2 regions of the Arthrobacter sp. efr-133-TYG-104 genome follow, and region 1 is predicted to be linked to the other one. Evidence: riboswitches for the same ligand, from Rfam matches in the RefSeq annotation. Region 1 holds a riboswitch; the other holds the start of a gene.
What was found. A riboswitch is a leader RNA that binds a small molecule or an ion and turns the genes downstream of it on or off. The one in region 1 is predicted to bind S-adenosylmethionine.
Positions count from the first base shown of each region.

Region 2: linked by a shared signal. The riboswitch ahead of metX (homoserine O-acetyltransferase MetX) and the one ahead of QRN04_RS17865 (DUF1737 domain-containing protein) in region 1 are both predicted to bind S-adenosylmethionine.

Region 1 covers NZ_JARVTA010000037.1:17,883-25,102, forward strand. The annotation lists gene cls (cardiolipin synthase) at 1-323, opposite strand, end outside; gene QRN04_RS17855 (aminodeoxychorismate lyase) at 410-1,351, shown strand; gene QRN04_RS17860 (carboxymuconolactone decarboxylase family protein) at 1,386-1,868, opposite strand; SAM riboswitch class IV at 2,009-2,120, shown strand; gene QRN04_RS17865 (DUF1737 domain-containing protein) at 2,133-2,399, shown strand; gene QRN04_RS17870 (rhodanese-like domain-containing protein) at 2,396-2,806, shown strand; gene QRN04_RS17875 (O-succinylhomoserine sulfhydrylase) at 2,807-4,015, shown strand; gene QRN04_RS17880 (DUF559 domain-containing protein) at 4,184-5,008, shown strand; gene QRN04_RS17885 (UDP-N-acetylglucosamine 1-carboxyvinyltransferase) at 5,114-6,637, opposite strand; gene QRN04_RS17890 (energy-coupling factor transporter transmembrane component T family protein) at 6,744-7,220, opposite strand, start outside.
Region 2 covers NZ_JARVTA010000001.1:464,273-471,492, reverse strand. The annotation lists gene QRN04_RS02125 (efflux RND transporter periplasmic adaptor subunit) at 1-501, opposite strand, end outside; gene metX (homoserine O-acetyltransferase MetX) at 588-1,709, opposite strand; SAM riboswitch class IV at 1,726-1,841, opposite strand; gene QRN04_RS02115 (bifunctional o-acetylhomoserine/o-acetylserine sulfhydrylase) at 1,986-3,359, opposite strand; gene QRN04_RS02110 (VOC family protein) at 3,567-4,205, shown strand; gene QRN04_RS02105 (CPBP family intramembrane glutamic endopeptidase) at 4,336-5,109, opposite strand; gene QRN04_RS02100 (DeoR/GlpR family DNA-binding transcription regulator) at 5,147-5,938, opposite strand; gene QRN04_RS02095 (class II fructose-bisphosphate aldolase) at 5,965-6,819, opposite strand; gene QRN04_RS02090 (1-phosphofructokinase family hexose kinase) at 6,816-7,220, opposite strand, start outside.

The DNA.
Region 1 (7,220 bases):
TCCCCCGCGGACGTCACCCATTCGGGGCCCGCGTACTCGCTCCCGGCTTCGGCCAGCCCATCCGTGACGGCCCTGACCCGGCGGTTGACATCTTCCTGCTGTTGACGCCTGCGCTTGGACAGCCGGAAGTTGCCGAAGAGGAGGAATAAAATAAAGCCCACTGAGGGCACCAAAAAGACCGTCAACAACCATGCCATAGCGGTGGTCGGGCGACGGTTGCCGGGGATGACCCCCAAAAGTACGATGCGGAGTCCGACTTCCACGATGGCCCACACGGTGAGCAGCCAAGTCCACTCCTGGCCGAACGGAAAAGGAAACAGCACGCGACAACCCCTACGATCCATGAACAACGGTGACCACAGCCTATCCGGCCAAGGCGCTCCCTGAGGCCCAGCACTAAGCTGGGACCATGACTTCCCCTGCACCGACAGTCCTCGTTTTCCTGGACCCCGCCGTCGAAAACGGCCGCATTGCTGATTCGAGCCAGCCGCAACTCATGGCAACGGACCTCGGTGCCACCCGTGGTGATGGTGTGTTCGAATCGCTGCTGGCCGTCCAAGGCAGGCCCCGCAAGGTACAGGCGCACCTGAATCGGCTGGTAAGTTCTGCTGCTGCCCTGGACTTGGAATTACCTGGGCAGGACGCGTGGCGCAAAGCCATTTCCACCGCCATCAATGAATTCCGCCAGGTCCATCCGGTCCCTACCCCGGAGGAAGACGAAGTCGTGGTCAAGCTGCTCGTGACCCGCGGCGTCGAGGGTGCCTCGAGCCCCACCTGCTGGGTGCAGGCTTCACCCTCCCCTGCAGGTAGTCGCCGGCAACGCGAGACGGGTATCGACGTCGTACTTTTGGACCGTGGCTTTGATACGGAAGCCGGCGAGCGCGCACCGTGGCTGTTGCTTGGGGCCAAGACCCTGTCCTATGCCGTGAACATGGCGGCGCTTCGGTACGCGCACAAACAGGGCGCGGACGACGCGATTTTCACGTCCACTGACGGCCGCGTTTTGGAAGGCCCCACCTCCACGGTCCTTTTGGCGCACTTGGAGACAGTGGACGACGGCGAAGGTTCAGCCAGGACGGTTCGGCGCCTGATCACTCCCCAGCTGGACAGCGGCATCCTCCCGGGAACCTCGCAAGGGGCGCTCTTTGCAGCGGCCAAGGCGGCTGGCTGGGAACTCGGTTATGGTCCGTTGGAACCGCAGGACCTGTTCGACGCCGATGCCGTCTGGCTCATTTCGAGCATCCGGCTGATCGCGCCCGTGAACCACATCAACGGCAAAGAGGTGGGCGCTCCCGATGTGCGGAAGCAACTCACCGCCGAACTGAATGAGTTGTTTGCCGGGATCGAGTAAACCCCGACCTCAAACCAGGTCAGGACGCCGCGCGCTATTTCTTGCTGGCCCGCACAGGGTGCTCGCTGAGAATGGACAGCCGATTGAACGCGTTGATTCCGATCGCCGCCATGCAGATAACGCTGATCTGCTCGTCCGTGTAGTGCTGCCGCGCTCGCTCGAACAACTCGGGGCTGGGCCGGGACGAGCTCATACGGGTGATCTGCTCGGCGATTTCCATCGCCACCACTTCCGCTGCTTCGAATAATGGCACCTCCTTGTAGACAGCAACCAGGGAGAGCCGCTGTTCCGTCTCACCAAGTTTCAAGGCACGGCGGTGATGGAGGTCCAAACAGAAAGCGCACCCGTTGATCTGGGAGGAGAGGTAGTTGATGAGTTCCAGGGTCAGGCGTGGGAGGCCCTGCCGGTCGGCTTCCTCAACGAGCTGCTGGGAATAGTGGCTGAGCGTGGCGTAGAGGTCCGGCTGCTGCTTGTCCAAATATCCGGCGAGCCGGGGTTTTCCTTCTTGTTCGGGCATGGTTGGAGCCTAGCGCAACGCCGCCGAACCCAGCGGGACGTAAGAAAACGACGCTTGGGCAGGCTCCGATTACGCAACATGACGGTTGCTTCAGGCCCTCCGAGTGCGCCGGTGTCCTCGCGGATGTTACGTTTTTCCAGAGTAATGAGCACCAGCGCCAAGCCCTGACTTGCTGGTCGGCAACCCTCTCTCCGGCGGGGTGCCTCAGGTGACTACTCGGCGTATCGACAATTCGAACTGCAAGCGTGATCGAGGAGAAGCACCATGCCTGAACCCACCGAAGAAAAACTTGCCTACCGGCTGGTGACCGGCCCGGACACCCGTGAATTCTGTGAACGGATTTCCGCCGCGTTGGCCGAGGGATACGTGCTCCACGGAAGCCCGGCTGCCACGTTCAACGGGGAAAGCGTCATCGTCGCCCAAGCCGTGGTGCTCCCCGCCGCCATCGCGACTGCGGACGCCGCCGTCGCCAATGCCGTGGACCAGTTGGAGAACTACGAAGACGAAGAAGCGTTCGAGGGCCACGCATGAGCTACGCAGGTGACCTGACTCCTGAAGACGCGTGGGCCAAGCTCCAAGAAGGCGCCATACTGGTGGACGTCCGCACCGAGGGCGAGTGGGCACACATCGGGATCCCGGACACCAAAGCCACGGAAAACGATCCCCTCTTCATCCAGTGGAACTTCGCTGGCGGCATCCCGAATCCGGGCTTCCTCGAAGAACTCCAGCAGCAAGCGCCCGAGGGCGACGGCGTGGAACTGGTCTTCCTTTGCCGCAGCGGACATCGCTCCGTCTCCGCGGCCATCGCCGCTACGCAGGCCGGCTTCACTGCCTACAACGTCCTTGAAGGCTTCGAAGGCGTGCCGGACCGCTACGGCGAGCGGACCGTCAACGGCTGGAAAAACCGTGGGCTGCCGACGAATTTGGGGAACGACTAAGTGACTTTTAATCCCGATACCGCCAACTTGAGCCCGGACACCCAGGCAGTGCGCGGCGGACTCGACCGTACCAACTTCCAAGAGACCTCCGAGGCCCTTTTCCTGAACTCGGGCTTCGTCTACGAGTCAGCTGCCGCTGCCGAACGCGCCTTTACCGGCGAGGATCAACGCTTCGTCTACTCACGCTACGGAAACCCGTCCGTGGCCACGTTCCAAGAGCGGCTCCGTGTGCTTGAAGGCACCGAAGCATGCTTTGCGACGGCGTCGGGTATGTCCGCTGTCTTCACCGCCTTGGGTGCCTTGCTGGCCGCCGGCGACCGCGTGGTTGCTGCCCGCTCACTCTTCGGCTCGTGCTTCGTGATCCTCAACGAGATCCTGCCCCGTTGGGGCGTGGAGACGGTGTTCGTCGACGGTCCAGACCTGGACCAGTGGAAGGCTGCCCTCTCCGAACCCACCACCGCGGTCTTCTTCGAATCGCCGTCGAACCCCATGCAGGAGATTGTCGACATCGCCGCCGTCAGCGAGCTGGCGCACGCCGCAGGCGCGACGGTCGTCGTCGACAATGTCTTTGCTACTCCCCTGCTCCAACGCTGTGGAGAGCTGGGTGCGGACGTGATCGTCTACTCGGGGACCAAGCACATAGACGGCCAGGGCCGCGTCATGGGCGGGGCGATCCTCGGCAGCACGGAGTTCATCGACGGGCCCGTCAAGCAGCTCATGCGCCACACCGGCCCCTCGCTGTCCTCGTTCAACGCGTGGGTACTGACGAAGGGCCTTGAAACCATGGGCCTTCGGGTCAACCACAGCTCGGCGTCCGCGTTGAAGATTGCCGAGTGGTTGGAGGAGCAGCCCGCAATCAGCTGGGTCAAGTACCCGCTGCTGAAGTCCCACCCACAGTACGAGCTTGCCGCGCAGCAGATGAAGGCCGGCGGTACTGTGCTGACGTTTGAGCTGTCCCCATCGGCCGGCCGGTCAGCGAAAGAAGCAGCCTTTGCGCTCTTGGACGGGCTGAGCATCATCGACATTTCCAATAACTTGGGCGATTCCAAGTCGCTGATAACTCATCCAGCTACCACCACCCACCGGGCCATGGGGCCTGAGGGCCGGGCCGCGATCGGGCTCTCGGATGGCGTGGTCCGGTTGTCAGTAGGGCTCGAAGACGTCGGCGACCTCATCCTCGATTTGGAAAAGGCCCTCAAACAGGTCTGACGGACCTCGGTTTAGCTGGATCATCACCGGACGGCTTGGAACCGAAGCCCCACATCCCGGGATTCGCTGCCTTGCACGTCGGGATGATCCAGCAAAAAATCGCGGGCTGTTTCCACATACACAAAGCTCGCAGGGACACCAGCAACCCGGTCGTGGCTAGCTGGCTGTATGGAGGCGTACGAGTTCTTGGTTTCGGTCGGCGGAGTAGCCAGAGTTGGCCTACTCCGCAAGCATGGCTTTACCCCTGCCATGGTGCGGAGAATACCGCACGCCTACCAGCCCAGACAGGGCATTTGGGCACTGCCATCCGCCGATCGCGAGTACCTGGCCGCCCTGGTCAACAACGGATACCTGACGTGCGCCTCCGCGGCCGTCCGTTACGGGCTGTGGCTGAGGGCCCAGCCGGTACAGATGCATCTGGCAACGCGACATCACAGGGGTCATGGATTCGTTCGGCATTCCGGTCTGCGGGTGGGCTCAGAAGCGAACGTGCCTGTGGCGTCCCTGGAAGACACGGTGGTGCACGCGTTAACCTGCCTCCCTGATGGTGATGCCATAGCCGTCGCCCAATCGGCTATGCGATTGCGCGGAATCCCACGGGAAGTCCTTGCAGGTGAGCTGCGGGCCAACTACTTTGGGTCCGCACGGAAACTACTCCGAATGGCTGACGGATTGTCCGAGTCCGTTCCGGAAATCAGCGCACGGTTGCTCTTCGAGGCGGAGGGACTATCCTTCCAACGCCAGGTTCAGATCCCTGGTGTGGGCCGTGTTGACATCCTGATCGACGGATGGCTGATCGTCGAGGTCAATGGCTTTCAGTTTCACAGCTCCAGGTCAGCCTGGCGGAAGGACATGGGCAGGCTGAATGCTGCGCAGGCCCGGGGGTTTCTTGTGCTGAGCTTCGCACCTGAGCAGTTGTGGAACTCTCCCCAAGACGTCATGACCCAGGTTCGCGGGGTTCTGGAGCGGGGCAGGCCACAATGGCGGGCCTGACCTGCGTCGGTTTTGCCGGATCACCGCCGAACGGCACGGACCGAGTCCGGTCACCACGGGATTCGAGACCCTGCACGTTGGGATGATCCAGCAAAACCGTCCAGCTCAGTCCTGGAAGTACTCGATCTTGGCACCGATTGTGTTCAAACGCTCCGCCAAGTCCTCGTACCCGCGCTCGATCACGTAGATGTTGCGCAACTCGGACGTGCCACGGGCCGCCAGCATTGCCAGCAACAAGCACGCTGCAGGCCGCAGCGCCGGCGGGCATCCGATTTCGGCGGCACGCCACTTGGTGGGTCCATTGACGTAAATCCGGTGCGGATCCAGCAGCTGCACCTGGGCGCCGAGCTTGTTGAGCTCCGTGAGGTATATGGCCCTGTTCTCGTAGACCCAGTCATGGATCATGGTCTGCCCCTCGGCGTTACCGGCGATGACAGCGAAGAACGGGAGGTTGTCGATGTTCAGCCCGGGGAAAGGCATGGGATGGATCTTGTCCTGCAAGGCATGGAGCTCGGACGGCTTGGTGGTCACGTCCACCAAGCGGGTCCGGCCATTGCGCGCCATGTATTCACCGGAGACCTCAAGCTTCTGACCCATCTGTTCGAGGGTGGCAAGCTCAATCTCCATGAACTCGATGGGCACCCTGCGAATAGTGACCTCTGAGTTGGTGACGATTCCCGCGGTGATGAGGCTCATTGCCTCGATGGGGTCTTCCGAGGGGTAGTACTCGATATCCACGTCGATCGCGGACCGCCCGGTGATCTTCAAGGTGGTGGTGCCCACCCCCTTGATGTCTATGCCGAGGCCTTGGAGGTAGAAGCAGAGATCCTGGACCATGTAGTTGGGGCTGGCGTTGCGGATCACCGTGACGCCCTCGCGGTGCGCGGCGGCCATGATGGCATTCTCAGTGACTGTGTCACCACGCTCAGTGAGCACGAACGAGCGGTGAAGATCATCAGCAGGAGGAGCAGCGATTGAGTAGAACCCTGACTTTGCCTCCACCGTGAGCCCGAATTCGCGCAATGCCTGCATGTGGGGTTCCACCGTCCGGGTACCCAGATCACATCCACCGGCATAGGGCAGTTGGTATTCGCTGCTCTCATCCAGCAAGGGGCCAAGTAGCATGATGACGCTCCGGGTGCGACGGGCCGCATCCACATCCATGGATCCCAGGTCCAGCATCTCAGGCCTGCGGATGCGCAGGTCGCTTCCATTGAGCCACGTGCATTCAACACCTATGGACGTCAGGACTTCGACGATCCGGTTGACTTCCTCAATCCGTGCCAGGCGGCGCAGGGTTGTGGTGCCGCGGTTGATCAAGCTGGCACACAACAACGCGACGCCGGCATTCTTGCTGCTGTTGACATCGACTTCGCCGGAGAGAGTGCGGCCACCTTCCACGCGAAGATGGGTCATCTGCGGGCGGCCCACTTTGACGATCGAGCGCCCGAAGATCGCTTCGAGCCGCTCGATCATCCGGAGACTAAGGTTTTGCTTGCCTTGTTCCATCCGGGCTATCGCGCTCTGGCTGGTTCCAAGCTCGGCGGCCAGCTGCCCTTGGGTCCAGCCTTTTTCGCTGCGGGCATTGCGGAGCAGGAGGCCCACGTGTTCAGCGGTAGGTTGAGTCATATCCAAGAAATATCACAGATGAGCTAGAACTACCCAGCAATTCGCCATTTGAGCGTCAAACGTCACACCGTGCCCGATCCATGCGATATCGCCGATATACCGTGGGTTACCGCCACACAAACGTCCAGGTGCCGGCGCCCACTGCAGCAACTACCGTTGCCGATGCAATGATCAGCCCCCCGAGCACCACCCAAACGTCGAGCAGCGAGTACGATGATTCGCGGGCCCACGTCCTCTTGCCGCCGCCAAAACCACGCGCTTCCATAGTCACCGCCAGCCGCGAGGCCCTCCGCACAGCCTGGACCAGCAATCCGAAGCTCTGACCCAGGGTCGCCTTCAGCCGCTGCAATGGGTTGCCGTGCGACCCGACCCCGCGGGCCCGGCGCGCCATGCCAATGGTCTGCCACTCCTCGGCCATCAGTCCCACGAGCCGCATGGCCGCCAGGGACCCAAGGACAAACCGGTGCGGCAGTCGAGCCTTTTGGGCCAGGGCGTCCGCCAAATCGGTGGGGTCCGTGCAGGTCATCAAGAGGATAGCCGGAAGGGCTATCGCCAGCCCGCGCAGCATGAAACCAAGCCCAAG
Region 2 (7,220 bases), on a different contig from region 1:
GGCATTGTCTGCGTCCACGGCCTTCTGTGCTGCTGCAACGGTTGAAGCCTGCTCGGAGCTATCCAATGCCGCTGACTGCTGGGCGTTAACGAGGGTCTGGTTTGCCGAGGACACCTGCCCACTCGCCGAGACCTGTTGCTGGTTTGCCTGGGCGGTGACGGAATCCAACTGCGCCTGGGCCGCGTCCAAGCTGTTCTGCGCATTTGTTGGGTCGATGGACACGAGCAACTGGCCCACACTGACTTGCTGGCCAAGAGTGGCGCCCACCGACAGGATCACGCCGCTGCAGTTACGGGCATTGACGACGGTGGTGGATTGCGGGGCCACGTTGCCCGACGCCGTGGCCACCGAGGAGATATCGGCCTTGCCTACCGTCACGGTCCTCGTTGCCGTGGCAGGGGTGGTGGAGCCGGCAGCCGTCGCAGTGAGGTAGGTACCCGCACCAAGTGCGACTATGACAGCGCCCAGGCCCACGTTAATCACAAGGGTTTTTGACATCATGGCTGGAGATTATGCGCCGGACCTGAGTGAAGCCCTTGAAAGTCATGGAAGGAGACCGAAAACGACGAATTGTTGCAAGCGGCTTCTCAGCTGAAGAAGGCTTCACCGAGCTGCTCTGACAGCTGCCCGATTTCCGTCAGGAAGCCGTCATGCCCGATCGGCGCCTCGATGACATGGACCGGAACATCACCTGGCAGGGCAGCGGCAAGTTCGCGTGATTGCGCCGGGAAGTACAGCCGATCGGTGTCCACTGCGGCCACGAAGAATTCCGCCGTTGCGCGGGACAGGGACTTCTGCAGACCACCACGGCCACGGGTGACGTCATGGGACATCAAGGCCTCAGTGATGGCGATGTAGCTGTTGGCGTCAAAGCGTTGCACCAACTTCTTACCCTGGTGGTCCAGGTAGCTTTCCACTTGGTAGCGCCCCCGCTCCCCGAGTACCGGTGCAACAAGCGGGGCTTCCTTGGGCTGGGCTTGCCTGCCGAAGCGAAGGTCCAACTCCAAGGCTGAACGATAGGTGATGTGCGCTATGCGCCGCGCCAAGGCCAACCCGTTCTCGGGGGCCGGGCCGTCGTAATAGTCCCCGTTGTTGAAGTGCGGGTCCTGCCGGATCGCAAGGGTCTGGGACTGGGCAAAGGCGATTTGCTCCGCCGTGCTGTAGGCACCCACGGAGATCACGGCGCAGCGCTTGACGCGTTCGGGAAACGTAATGGCCCATTCAAGGGCCCTGGCCCCGCCCATGGAACCTCCGAGTACGGCGTGCCAGGCATCGATACCCAGGACGTCGGCGAGCCGGGCCTCGGCTTCGGTGCTGTCCCGGAGCGTGATCAGCGGAAACCGCGATCCCCACGGTTTCCCGTCGGGAGCCTGGCTGGATGGCCCCGTGCTCCCGTAGCAACCGCCCACGATGTTGATGGAGACAACAAAGAATCTGTCGGTGTCGATGGTCGCACCTGGACCGACGAGTTGCTCCCACCAACCTTCCTCGTCCGTACTCCCCCGAGCCACGTGGGTGCTTCCGGTGAGGGCATGCTGGACCAGCACCGCGTTGGATCGATCCGGGTTCAGGCTCCCCCACGTTTCGTAACCTAAGACGACATCCGGGAGGTACCCGCCCGCCTCAAGTTCCAACGAACCTATCCGGGCGTAGCGGACCGTTCCGTCTTCTTTTCCGTAAGTGGGAATGGCTATAGCACTGATGGTCATTTCCTTCGACACCTAAACCTCGCACTTGCCAGTCGCCTTGCGTGCGACGGGCCAGGTCCTCACCCGGGGCACCCCACCGCGGAGGAGGGTTGCCGGCCAGCAAGCCGGGGCTGTGTGCTGGCACTCATGACCTAATACGTAGAGTTTAGGAAGAACATCCCTCTTCAGGCGAAGATTGTGACACCAGTGTGACGTTTTGGGTGCGGCTTGTTCTCCCAAAGCTAGGCCTGGACGCCGCCCACCGAATAATCATCGGCGGGCGGCGTTCGTACGCGGTCAGGCTCCCTTGGCGGCCCGGAACCCGGCTTCGAGGTCGGCGATGATGTCATCGACGTGCTCCAGGCCCACGGACAAGCGCACCAATCCGGGGTTGACGCCCGCGACGGCCTGCTGCTCGGCGGTGAGCTGGCTGTGGGTGGTCGACGCCGGGTGGATCACCAGGGAGCGAACGTCGCCGATGTTGGCAACGTGGGAGTGCAGCTCCAGGCCGTCCACGAAGCGCTTGCCTGCCTCCACTCCACCCTTGATGGTGAAGGCCACCACCGCGCCCGTGCCCAAGGGGCCGTACTTGCGGCCGCGGTCGTACCAAGGGCTGGACGGCAGGCCAGCGTAGGCGACGGCCTCGACGTCGTCGTGGGCTTCCAGCCATTGCGCCACTTTAGTGGCGTTGGCGACGTGACGCTCGACGCGAAGGCTCAGCGTCTCCAGCCCTTGTGCGATCAAGAAGGCGTTGAACGGGGACACCGCGGACCCGAGGTCGCGGAGCAACTGCACACGTGCCTTCAGAATGTAGGAAAGGTTGGCGCCGAGTGCCCCGTCCTTCCCGAGATCGCGCGCGTAAACCAGGCCGTTGTAGCTGGGATCCGGGGTGTTGAATCCGGGGAAGCGCTCCGGATCCTTGCCGAAGTCGAAGTTGCCGGAGTCCACGATCACACCGGCTATCGCCGAGCCGTGGCCGCCGAGGTACTTGGTGGCCGAATGAACCACGATGTCCGCGCCCCACTCGATGGGACGGATCAAATAGGGAGTGGACAAGGTGTTGTCCACGATGAGCGGCACGCCGGCCTCATGGGCGGTGCGCGCAACGCCTTCGATGTCCAGCACGTCTTGGCGGGGATTGGAGACAACTTCCCCGAAGAACAGCTTGGTGTTCGGCTGGACAGCATCCCGCCATTGGTCCAAGTTGTCCGGATCCTCCACGAAGGTAACGGAAATGCCGAACTTCTTGAGGGTGTGGGCCAGGAGGTTGTAGGTCCCCCCGTAGAGGCTTGGGCTCGCCACCACGTGGTCCCCCGCCTCGGCGATGTTGAGGATGGCGAAGGTCTCGGCCGCTTGCCCGGAGCTGAGCAAGAGGGCGCCGAGACCGCCCTCCAGGCTCGCGATCCGCTGTTCCACGGCGTCCTGGGTGGGGTTGCCAATACGGGTGTAGATCGGTGAAAGTTCAGCCAGGGCAAAGCGGTTGGCCGCGCTTTCAGCGCTGGGGAACACGAAAGATGTTGTCTGGTAAATCGGCAGCGAACGGGCACCTGTGGCGGCATCCGGCTCTTGGCCTGCATGAATCTGGCGGGTTTCGAAAGACCATCCTTGGGACATTGCGTTCTCCTCTGAAGGCGATTTGTGGCGGGACACACCTACGGCGCGGTCATTCATCCGGGCCCGTGATGCTCGTGGTGCAGTGGAATGACTCCGGGGCGGCTGGAGCCAGTCTAGGAACAGCCGCTCACCATGGATACCTTTGTGACGCCAGCTGAAATTTCGGGTCCGAATATGTCATGGGCCCTCGGTCCGCAAATAGGTCCTACCATAGTTAGGCTTTACTTAGCTGAGACCCCGATCACAAAGTGCCAAGATGAAGCCATGCGCATGGATCACGTCTCTTACGCCTGTGAACGAGATGGCCTTCTGGCCACAACCGAACGAATTTCCGCAGCTCTGGGAGTGGACGCAGTCCGGGGTGGAGTGCACCCGCGCTTCGGCACCCGGAACATGATCATTCCCCTTGCAGATAACAAGTACCTGGAAGTCGTGGAGGTCTTGGACCACCCCGCTTCCGACAAAGCCCCCTTTGGCCAAGCGGTCCGTGCACGCTCGGCTGCCGGCGGCGGCTGGATGGGCTGGTGCGTCGCCGTCGACGACCTGGCTCCTTTCGAAGAGCGCCTCGGCCGCTCAGCCGTCCCGGGTAACCGCAAGTTTCCCGATGGCCGGGAATTGGTGTGGCAGCAGATCGGTATCCTTGGTTTGATCGCCGACCCCCAGGTTCCCTACCTCCTCAAGTGGGAGGGCGACCCGACGCTGCACCCGTCCAAGGTGTACGAGAGCGACGTGAAAATGTCCAGCCTCACCATCGCCGGTTCCGCGGAACGCGTCACCGAGTGGCTGGGCGAGCCGGTTGAGAAACCGCTTGAGGACGTAGCCGTCCAGTGGATAGCTCCCCGGGGCACCCCTGGCATCATGTCCGTCACGTTCGAGACCGCCACCGGGGCCGTCACCATCTGATCCCTTCCAACCATCCCTGCCTGGACAGACCATCACCTGTTCGAGCCCGGATAAACTTCGGCCGCCATCAGCGGGTGCCAATGACGTCACCCTCCGATGGCGGCCGAGAACATTTAAGCGTGCGCTGCTCCTAGCCCAGGCCTATCGCCTTGCCGAACAGGCTGAAACCTACAAACGCGACGATGTCCAGAAGTGCGTGGGCAACCACCAACGGCATGACGCGCCGGGTTTTGGTGTAGATCCAAGCGAACACCAGGCCCATCACGAAGTTGCCCACAAACGGCCCGAACCCTTGGTACAGGTGATAGCTGCCCCGCAACAAGGCGCTGACAACAATGGCCGCGGGCGTCCTCCACCCGAACCTGCCAAAGCGGTCCAAGAGATAACCCACTACGATCACTTCTTCGACGATCGCGTGACGAACCGCGGACAGTATGAGCACCGGAACGGTCCACCAGTAAGCATCCAGCCCGCTGGGAACAATGGCGGTGGTGATCCCCAGGGCGCGCCCGACCGCGTACAGCCCCAAAGATGGCACACCGATCAGGGCGGCCAATCCCAACCCTTGGAGTGCGTCCTTTCCGGGACGGGCAAAGTTGAAGCCAAGCCTGGTGAATGCAGTCCCTGGGCTCGCCGCACCCGGTGTCGCTGCATGCGTGGACAGGAAATAAATCACCAACGCCACTGGCACCAGCGCGAAGACAATGTCCAGCAGTTGGTAAGTGAGGTCGAAATACTCCCGCGTACTTTGCGATTGATTCAGGGTGGAAGTGCCTTGGGACAAGGGCGCACGCGTCAATTTGTCCAGGAGTTGAACTACGGAGTACACGGCGGACTGGCCCAAGGACAAGCCCAACACAATGAGTACCTCGGCACGCAACCGACGGCGGGAAGCAACAAGCATGTACCTATCTTGCCTGTACTTCCTGCGAGTCCGCTGCTCAGCTGGCAGTAGCGACGATGACTTCGATGCCCTTGGCTTCGAACGCTGCCCGGTCCTGCGCGCTGATACCCGAGTCCGTAATGAGGTGCCGGAAGTCGTAGCCTGACATGGCGGCGAAGGACCGGCGGCCCACCTTTGAGGAGTCGGCCAGGACATAGGACTCAGTGGACCGGTTGGCCATGACCGTGTTGACCATGGCTTCCCCCTCATCCGTGATGGTGGGGCCGAGATCCGGGTCCACGCCGTTGACACCGATGAACGCAATGTCCAAGGCCACTTTTTGCATGATGACGTCGATGTACGGTCCCACGAGTTCGTAGGACCTGGGGTTCAGGATGCCGCCGGTGACCATGATCTTGATGTTGGGGCGGACCGCGAGCTGGGAGGCAATGTTGATGGCATTGGTCACCACGGTAAGCGTGGGCTTGCTGGAAGGAGCGTTGAGGTCCTCCCGCGTGGAGAGCACCTGGGCAAGTGCGGTGTTGCTGGTTCCCCCACTGAGGCCGATGACGGCGCCCGGATGGATCAGCAACGATGCCGCCTGCGCAATGTCCTGCTTCGCCTCGGCATTGTCGTCCCGGTTGTACCGCCCTGGCAGGTCGTAGGACAGCGATCCGGTGGTGGCGCCCCCGCGGGTGCGGCTCAGAAGCCTCTGCTTTGCGAGGCTGTCAAGATCCCTGCGGGCGGTGGCCGGTGACACACCCAAACGCGTCACGATGTCCTCGACTTCCACACGGCCGGTTTCGGCCAGCAGGTCAAGGATGGCGGTCAGCCGATCGGTGCGGGTCATGACAGTATGCCTTTCGCGGCGTCGGGCTATGTCACCTTGGCAAAGTGCACCTTGGCGAACAGCGTGAGCATTCGTGCAGATTCCATTACCAGCGCGGCCCTCCCCGCCTGGATGTACTTCCTGGAATCCACCACTTCAGGATTGGCGTCCAGGTACTGACGGACGCCACGGGTGAAGAACCCGTTTACATGCGTGGATACGTTGATCTTAGTCATACCAGCCTTGATAGCCGCCACGAGCAGGTCGTCGCTGACTCCGGAAGAGCCATGGAGGACCAGCGGTTTTCCGACGGCGGACTTCAGTCGGGTGATCAGCTCAAGGTCCAGTGCCGCGCTGCGCTCGGTCATGGCGTGCCACGAGCCAACCGCCACGGCCAACGCGTCCACCCCCGTCGCCTCGACAAAGGCCCGGGCCTCGCCGGGGTCGGTGCGGACCCCGGGGGCGTGGGCGCCGTCTTTGCCACCGACCTTGCCGAGTTCGGCCTCGACAAAGGCGCCCCGCTCATGGGCATACTGCGCCACGCGCGCAGTGGCCGCGACGTTCTGCTCATAGGGAAGGTGCGCGCCGTCGTACATCACCGACCCGAACCCCAAGTCGACGGCGGCAAGCGCCAACTCCTCCGACTCTGCGTGATCCAGGTGCACGGCCACCGGCACCGATGCAGCACGGGCAATGGCCAACGTGGCCACGCCGATAGGTTCCAGGCCGCCGTGGTACTTGACGCAGTTTTCCGATATTTGCAGGATCAGGGGAACTCCTGCTGCTTCCGCGCCTGCCACGAGTCCTTCGGCGGTTTCCACATGGATGACGTTGAAGGCGCCTTGGCCCGCGCCGCGGGCCGCTGCGCGTTCCACGAGTTCCCGCGTGGCGACCAGGGTCATCGGGGTTCCTTCCACGTAACCATCAGTTGCTCTTCGAGTTCCTTGAAGCGGGGTGAGATCTCCCCCGCGGCCGGCATGAGCACAGCGGCTGCGGACCACGCTGTTGCCCTGCGGAGAATTTCGCGGGGCTCGTTGATGCCTTCGGCAAGCGCGACGGCGGCAGCAGCGACCGCGGCATCACCTGCCCCCGTCGGGTTGCCGCTCAATGGCTCCGGTAGGCGTGCGGTCCAGTAACCTCCGGGAGCCGCGTGGTCGAAGGCCAGCATGCCCTCTGAACCAGCGCTCACCAAAACCGTTCTGGCACCCATGCCGATCAGCGATAGTGCCGCTGCTTCCACGCTGGCTTCGCCTGTGGCTTCGGCCAGTTCGTGGTGGTTTGGCTTGAGGACATCCGCTCCAGC